2 regions of the Clostridium cylindrosporum DSM 605 genome follow, and region 2 is predicted to be linked to the other one. Evidence: a T-box and tRNA genes for the amino acid it is inferred to sense, from the RefSeq annotation. Region 2 holds a T-box; the other holds one or more tRNA genes.
What was found. The T-box of region 2 lies ahead of serS (serine--tRNA ligase). A T-box ahead of a tRNA ligase gene usually reads a tRNA of that ligase, here a tRNA-Ser.
Positions count from the first base shown of each region.

Region 1 (4,437 bases), on a different contig from region 2:
ATTCCCTACTGCAAATGTAATATCAGTATCTGGATTTTGCTCTTTAACATAATCCAGAAGTCTTTTTAATGCTTTTTTCCTTCCGCGAACTTTATCAAAAACATCTATCTTTCCATCTTCTACACAAAGAATAGGCTTTATATTAAGGAGTGTGCCTACAGCTGCATGAATAGATGATATTCTCCCACCTTTTCTTATGTACTCTAAGTTGTCCACTGCAAATGCAACTTTAACCTTATCTGTAAGAAGATTTATCTTCTCAACTGTACTCTCTACACTCTCACCTAACTCTAGCATTTTTATAGTTTCCTGTACTAAAGCACCTGTAGCAAAGCTAACTCCCTTAGAGTCAATTACATGTATATTCTCATTATTTTCAATCATATCCCTTGCAATACAAGCTGATTGATATGTTCCACTCACTTTTGATGATATATGAATTGAAATTATCTTATATCCTTCTTTAATTATAGATTCATATTCCTCATAAAATGCATTCGGGTTAACCTGGGATGTCTTAGGAAGCTTCTCCCCCTTATCAAGCATAGATAAAAGAGTAGGCTCGTCTATTTCTACTCCATCCTTATACACTTTGCCCTCAAATTCAATTGTCAGTGGAAGAACCTTTACATTTTTGTTCTCCACTATATTCCTTGGAACACCTGCGGTACTATCTGTAACTATATATACCTTTTCCATAATTACCTCCATAAATGCTTATTTCATATTCGGATAGCCGATTTGTCTTAATGCTTCATAAACTACTAAAGAAGCAGTATTTGCAAGGTTAAGTGATCTAGTTGTTGAATTTATCATAGGTACTCTTATTTGAGTTTCCTTAAATAAATTATTTATTTCCTCAGTTACTCCTGAAGACTCTCTTCCAAACATTATAAAATCACCATCTTTATATTCTACATCACTATGAAATTTTGTTGCCTTTGTTGTTGATAAGAATATTCTCTTATCCCTATGAGCTTCATAAAACTCATCAAAACTTTCATAATATGTTATATCAATATCCTTCCAATAATCAAGTCCCGCTCTTTTTAACATCTTATCATCTACAGAAAAACCTAAAGGTTTTATAAGGTGAAGCTTAGTATCTGTAAGTACACAAGTCCTTCCTATACTTCCTGTATTATGTGGTATCTCTGGCTGATAAAGTACAATATTTAAACTCATTTTTTTCCTCCGAAATCCTCTTATCCTATGCCTTTAATGGCCTATATAAATTTTTATAATTACAAATATCATTTTACCATATTCTCATGTTAGTGTAATCTTTCTAAGTTTTCATCATACATATTTAAGACTTAATATTGCAAAACTAAGTCTAAAGGAGTGATTACATTGGTTTTTATGCCAAAGCAAGTATTCTTCGAACCAAAGGCTACTGAATATCCTCTTGGAGAAGAATTATATAATAAATTTCAAAAGCTTAATATACCTATACAAAAACTAAGTTCATATAACAAACTAGATAGAGAAAGTTCTAGTCCATCAGAATTTTATGCCTTTGCAAAGGATAGCATAGTTGTTGGAATCAAAAGAAGTATGAAGCTTGTTCCATGCAAGCCTTCTGCTGACTATCAGTTTTCACTTGTAACAGGATGTCCTGGTAGCTGTCAATACTGCTACCTTCAAACAAACCAGTCACTTAAACCATTTACAAGGGTTTATGTAAATCGAGATGAGATTTTTAATAATATACAAAAATACATAGACTCTGCACTACCTAATATTACTACATTCGAACTAGCTAGCACAGGTGACCCTTTATCTGTTGAACATCTTACAGGTTCCGTTAAGTCTGCTATAGAGTTTTTCTCAACCTCTGAACATGGAAGATTAAGACTTGTAACTAAATTCTCATATGTGGATTCCCTACTTGATCTAAATCATAATGGCAAGACTAAGGTTAGATACACTATTAACTCTCCATACGTTATAAATAACTTTGAATTTAATACGGATTCACTTGAGAATAGATTAGATGCTGCATCTAAAATATACTCAGCTGGCTATCCACTTGGGTTTATTATAGCCCCTATTATGATTTATGAAGGATATAAGGAGGAATATACCTCTATGCTAGAATCCCTTAGATCTAAAATAGAAAGTCCTGATACAGCACCTATTACTTTTGAACTTATACAGTATAGATTTACCGCCAAATCTAAAAAAGTTATAAATGAGAGATTCCCTTTAACGAAACTTGACCTAAATGAAGAGACTCGCTTTAAAAAATGGGGACCATATGGTGTTTATAAATATGTATACCAAAAGGATGAGTCTAAATTACTTAAAGAATTCTTTGAAGAGAAGATAAAAAAGTACTTTCCAAGTTCCACAATTGAATACTTTACTTAAAATCTATATATCATAATAAAGCAATACTCCATGTAAGTATATTTACACGGAGCATTAAAAGTAGATATGAAAAAAGAGATTGTTCATATGAACAATCTCTTTTTTATCTGGCGGAGAAAGTGGGATTCGAACCCACGGTAGAGTCACCCCTACGCCGGTTTTCAAGACCGGTGCCTTAAACCAACTCGACCATCTCTCCATAAATGGTGACCCCTAGGGGAATCGAACCCCTGTTACCACCGTGAAAGGGTGGTGTCTTAACCGCTTGACCAAGGGGCCATCGTTAACTACTCATTTATAATAACACGATACTTTTTAAGTGTCAATACCTTATATAAACTTTTTTTATAATTTTTCATTCTTTTTTATTATGCTTAATAATATGGAAAATATACAATTATCACACTACTCTAACACTTAATAATTTATAATTAAAAATAGATATGCTAAAATGATATTAATATATTATGTAAAAGGAGTTTTTGAAGTATGATATCTAAAAAGATGCAATCCCTAGTAGCTAGTAGTTCTACTATAAGAGCTATGTTTGAAGAAGGAAAGAAACTTGCAGCTATACATGGAGAAGAAAATGTATTTGATTATAGTATAGGAAACCCTAATGTCGAACCTCCTGAAAATATAAAGCTTGCAATTAAAGAAATATTAGATGAGGAAAAATCAACCTATGTTCATGGTTACATGAACAATTCTGGCTATGATGATGTAAGAGAAACTATCGCCCTACATATAAACAAGAAAAACGAACTAAATCTTTCTAAGGAAAATATAGTTATGACATGTGGTGCAGCTGGAGGCTTAAATATTACATTAAAGACTCTACTTAATCCAGGAGATGAAGTAATCGCATTTGCACCATTTTTCGGTGAATACAATAATTATGTAAATAACTTTGATGGAGTTCTTACAGTTATTCCTGCTGATACTGAAACATTTGAACCTAATATTGAAGTATTAAGCGAGAAAATTTCATCAAATACTAAGGCAGTTATAATAAACTCTCCAAACAATCCAACAGGGGTTATATACTCAGAGGAAACTCTAAAGAAGCTTTGTGATCTACTTTCTAAGAAGCAAGAGGAATTTAACACTAGTATATACCTAATATCAGATGAACCATATAGAGAAATTGTTTATGATAACTGTGAGGTTCCATGTGTATTAAAGTATTACAAAAACTCATTTATCGGGTACTCATATAGTAAATCTTTATCACTACCTGGTGAAAGAATCGGATATGTAGTTATAAATAATGATATGGATGACTTTAATGATGTAGTAGATTCACTTAATACAGCTAATAGAATCCTAGGATTCGTTAACGCTCCTTCTCTATTCCAAAGGGTAATAGGAAGATGTTTAGATGCTGAGGTTGATGTAAACGTATACAAGAGAAATAGAGACCTACTATATAATCACCTAATAAAGGTTGGTTTTACTTGTATAAAGCCACAAGGTGCGTTTTATCTATTCCCTAAATCACCTATAGAAGATGATAAGAAATTCTGCGAGGATGCTAAGAAGTTTAATTTACTATTAGTACCTGGTTCAGCATTCGGATGTCCTGGGCATATTAGAATTTCATACTGTACTTCATACGAAAAAATAGAAAAATCATTAGATGCATTTACAAAGCTTGCAAAGCTTTATAACTTAATATAATTTAATTATTACAAATCTTAAGCCTCTTCATGAAATTAAAAGCCATGCATATAAGAACAAATCTTTATATGCATGGCTTCTGTTAATAATTTTATTATGTATATTTTAATAATTGTTAATCTATACTGCTTATATATATCTTTTTTAGCTATAAATACCCATCACTTTAATAACTACTCCTGATAGGAAACTTATTCCGAATAAAATAAGTGTTATATATACAGCCTTTTTCTTATTTTCTTTAAATAGGAATATAAGTGCAAGGCCTGCATTAGCTGATAGTCCAGCTATTACACTTGAAAACCCTATTACATTCATAGTAAATAACTTAACAAGTCCTACTGATATTGCACAGTTAGGAATTAGACCAATTAGTGAAGCAAT
Region 1 covers NZ_LFVU01000028.1:57,844-62,280, forward strand. Annotated here, with positions in the region: gene CLCY_RS11095 (DegV family protein) at 1-699, opposite strand, end outside; gene trmL (tRNA (uridine(34)/cytosine(34)/5-carboxymethylaminomethyluridine(34)-2'-O)-methyltransferase TrmL) at 718-1,185, opposite strand; gene splB (spore photoproduct lyase) at 1,363-2,373, shown strand; tRNA gene CLCY_RS11110 (tRNA-Ser) at 2,482-2,572, opposite strand; tRNA gene CLCY_RS11115 (tRNA-Glu) at 2,578-2,652, opposite strand; gene CLCY_RS11120 (pyridoxal phosphate-dependent aminotransferase) at 2,863-4,053, shown strand; gene CLCY_RS11125 (putative manganese transporter) at 4,198-4,437, opposite strand, start outside.
Region 1: it has a tRNA-Ser gene. The T-box ahead of serS (serine--tRNA ligase) is inferred to sense a tRNA for this amino acid. The anticodon was not compared.

Region 2 (4,437 bases):
TACAAAAAGCTTTGTAAAAACAGTTATAAATGATGAAATCCCTACTTCAATAATACAGGATATAGAAAAAGAGAGGGATTATCATATTATAGCAAAATTAAAGTTTATAGGAGAAAACTCAAAAAGAGCATTAATATCAGAGGTTTCTCAAAGGTTTAAGGTTAAGGTAAATATATTATTTGCAATTGTAACTGAACTTCAGGAAACGGTATTTAGTAATTTAATAATAGGTATTCAGGGAGATTCAGATGAGGCTGAAAAGGCCTTTGATTATATAAGAAAACAAAATATAGATGTAGAAAGGGTTGAGTTGAAATGTTAGTTACAACACAGCAGCTTATAAAAGCCTTTGTAGACACTATTTTAATGGTAAGCTGGTCACTTTTTATAGGAACTCTTATAGCTATTCCCTTGGCACTTATTTTGGTGTTAACAAGGCCAGATGGGATACTACAGAATAAGTATGTTTATAGCATATTTAATGTTGTAATAAATATCCTTCGATCACTGCCCTTTATTATTTTGCTTGTTGCTATTATGCCCTTTACTAGGTTAGTGGTAGGAACATCTATAGGAATAAAAGCCGCAATAGTTCCTCTAATCGTGTACATAGCACCTTATATTTCAAGACTCATTGAAAACTCATTACTTGAGGTTGATAGGGGAATTATAGAAGCATCTCAAGCGATGGGGGCTACTACCTATCAGGTAATAAGATATTTTCTAATTCCAGAGGCAATGCCTTCTCTTGTTCTTTCTATAACAACAGCAACTATTGGACTTATAGGGGCAACTGCAATGGCAGGAACTGTTGGGGCAGGAGGAGTTGGAGATATTGCAATTTCATATGGATATGAGCGTTTTGATACTTTAGTTATGGTTATAACTGTGCTTATATTAATAGCGGTTGTTCAACTTGTTCAAAACATCGGAAACTATGTTTCAAGGAAACTTAGATATTAGATTAGATAAGGGGGAAGTTTTATGAAAAGAAAGTTTAAAAAAGCATTGGCATTAGGACTTATTTCTTTAATTTCTATTGCATCACTTGTAGGATGTCAAAGCAAAACAAAGGAAACTCAAGGAGATGCTAAGGTAGAGGAGAAAAAAACAATAACTATGGGTTCATCTCCAGGGCCATATGATGTACTTTTTCAAGAGGCAGTAAAGCCTATTTTAGAGAAAAAGGGATATACAATTAAAACTGTTGATTTTTCAAAGTTCCAAATGAATAATACAGCACTTGCAGAGGGTAGCGTAGATTTTAATGTATCACAACACAGTGCTTATATGAAAACATTTAATAAGGAGAAAAATGCAAATCTAGTAGCATTAACTCCTATACCAACAGTACCTGCTGGGCTTTTCTCAGCAAATCATAAATTACTTGATGAAGTTAAAAAAGGTTCAAAGGTAGCAATCCCTCAAGATCCTTCAAACTGTGCAAGAGGACTTGCACTACTTCAAAAAGCAGGTTGGATTAAGCTAAAAGAGGGAATAGAGTTAACAAAGGTTACTTTAAATGATGTTGCAGAAAACAAAAAAGATATAGAAATTGTACCTATGGACTCAAGCCAAATTCCTCGTGTTTTAAAGGATGTTGATTTTGGAGTTTTACCAGGTAGTGTTGTATATGCATCAAAGGTAGACCCTAAGACATCTCTACTTGCTGAGGATGTTCTAAAGGACCTTCAACTTGTTCTTGTAGTTAATGGAAAGAATAAAGATGCTGAATGGGCTAAGGCAATAGCTGATGCTTACCGTTCAGATGAATTTAAAACATATATGAAGGAACACAACAAGGATAATTATTGGTTTATACCAGATGAAATAAAGTAAGTTGTAAAATTGAAAATAAGTGGTATAATATCTTGTATAAACCTATGATGAGGACTAGTAATTATTTTCTTTGGTTAAGAGAGTCGGTGGCTTGGTGTAAACCGATACAAGGGATTAATGAATCCACCTTTGAGGGACTGTGATGAACAGTACCGTTTGCTGCGGTTAATAGCATTAAAGAGGATTAGTTATACTAATCAACTTAGGTGGCAACGCGGAATGATATAACCTTTCGTCCTATATAATAATAGGATGAAGGGTTTTTTTGTTTTTAGGGAATAATATTATTATATTTCGTTAGAGTTTAATAATTTATGTAACTATAAAACATGAAAATAAGGCATCATTTTAGGTAGAATTATTTATTCAAAAGGAGGACGTTACATATGCTAGATATTAAAAGAATTAGAACGAATCCAGAAGAAGTTAAAGAAGGAATGCTAAAAAGAAACAAGGAAGCTGAAGCTAAGTCAATTGATACTATTTTAGAAATTGACGAGAAAAGAAGAGCAATACTTGTTGAGGTTGAAGAGTTAAAGAGCAAGAGAAACACTGCTTCAGGTGAAATAGCTAAGATGAAAAGAGCGGGAGAGTCAACTGACCATATCATGGCTGAAATGAAGGAACTTTCAGATAAGATTAAGGCTCTTGATGAAAGTGTAAATGCTCTAGAAGAGGAACAACAAAGCCTTATTCTAAGACTTCCAAACGTTCCAAACCCAACAGTACCAAAGGGAACTGATGATACTGAAAATATAGAAATGAGAAAGTTTGGAACTCCTAGAGAATTCGCCTTCGAAGCTAAGGCTCACTGGGATATAGGAACAGGACTTGATATACTTGACTTCGAAAGAGCAGGTAAGGTAACAGGAGCTAGATTTACTTTCTACAAAGGTAAGGGAGCAAAGCTTGAAAGAGCACTTATTAATTTCATGCTTGATATGCATACAGAAAAGCATGAGTATGTAGAAATACTTCCTCCATTTATGGCTAACTCAAGAAGTTTAACAGGAACAGGACAGCTTCCTAAGTTTGAAGAGGATATGTTTAAGCTAAACGGAACAGACTACTATCTAATTCCTACAGCAGAGGTTCCAGTTACTAATATATATAGAGATGAAATACTAAGTGGTGAAAGTCTTCCAATAAAGCATACAGCATACTCACCATGCTTTAGAGCAGAGGCTGGTTCTGCTGGAAGAGATACAAGAGGGCTTATAAGACAGCACCAATTCAATAAGGTAGAGCTTGTTAAGTTTGCTCATCCTGATACTTCATATAATGAGCTAGAAAAGCTTACAAATGATGCAGAGGAGATACTAAAGACTCTAGGACTACCATATAGAGTAGTTAAGCTTTGTACAGGGGATCTTGGATTCAGCTCAGCTATGACATATGATATAGAAGTGTGGATGCCAAGCTACGGAAGATATGTTGAAATCTCAAGCTGTTCAAACTTTGAAGACTTCCAAGGAAGAAGAGCTAATGTGAGATTTAAGGAAAATGCTAAGGATAAGCCAAAGTTTGTTCATACATTAAATGGATCAGGTGTAGCAGTAGGTAGAGCGCTATCAGCGATACTTGAAAACTACCAAAGAGAAGACGGAACTGTTGAAGTGCCTCAGGCTCTAAGACCATACATGGGTGGACTTGAAGTAATAGAAGGAAAATAATATATAAGTGTGTTAATAAGGCAGCTATTTTAATAATGGCTGCCTTTTTGTGTGTAAAAAACATTATATAAGGGTTAAATAGTGTGTAATAAAAGGCGTATTTAAGCAAGATATCTATGATTTACGGGGCTTTACATAGGAAAATGTCTATATTTAATATGTGTATGAAAAATATAGGCTATTATAGGGTTGAAGTGAGGGAGCAAAAGTATAGAAAAAAATGGTTTCTTACACTTTTTGAAGCATAGTTTTATATTTTGCACTTCTAAATCCATAAGAATCAATATTTTCACCTTAAATTAAGGCTTATTAGTTAATTTTTAGGTTCAATTTAAGAAACTTTTATAAGAAATACCCTTCTATCTTCTTAAATTATTAAAAACCATCTTTTATTCACACCTTTTAGAAATTTAAAATTTTATATGCATACAAATATTACCAGTTCAGTCTATAGAAAATATCTATAGACTGAATATTTAAAATCTATTGAAATTATTTGGAAATAGTGGTATGTTTTAAGTGTACTAGTTGGTGTGGTACACATCATACACATATAAAAAGAATTAATGAAAATATAATTGTTTTTAGCATAAAAGGAGGGAAATAAATGAAGAAACTATATATAGGTCTTGGTATTTCTGCTGCTTTAATAGTAGGGGGAATAGCTTATTCAGCATATGCAAGGCCTACTGTAAACATGGCAACTATGGGTAAGTATTACTATCAGAAAAGAGATTTTAGAAACGACTTAGAAGGTAAGGCAAATGTTATTTATGGCGACCAAGATAAGCTAAAACTAAAGATAAAACTCGATGATTTCTCCGGAGGAGAAGAGGTTAGAAATCTAATTTATAAATTAAAGGATAGAGAATATAAGTTTACTAAACAAGAGCAAAAAATGTTTGATAAATATATGTCTCAGGGA
Region 2 covers NZ_LFVU01000009.1:4,354-8,790, reverse strand. Annotated here, with positions in the region: gene CLCY_RS04940 (methionine ABC transporter ATP-binding protein) at 1-322, shown strand, start outside; gene CLCY_RS04935 (methionine ABC transporter permease) at 316-963, shown strand; gene CLCY_RS04930 (MetQ/NlpA family ABC transporter substrate-binding protein) at 985-1,839, shown strand; T-box leader at 1,875-2,082, shown strand; gene serS (serine--tRNA ligase) at 2,226-3,512, shown strand; gene CLCY_RS04920 (hypothetical protein) at 4,120-4,437, shown strand, end outside.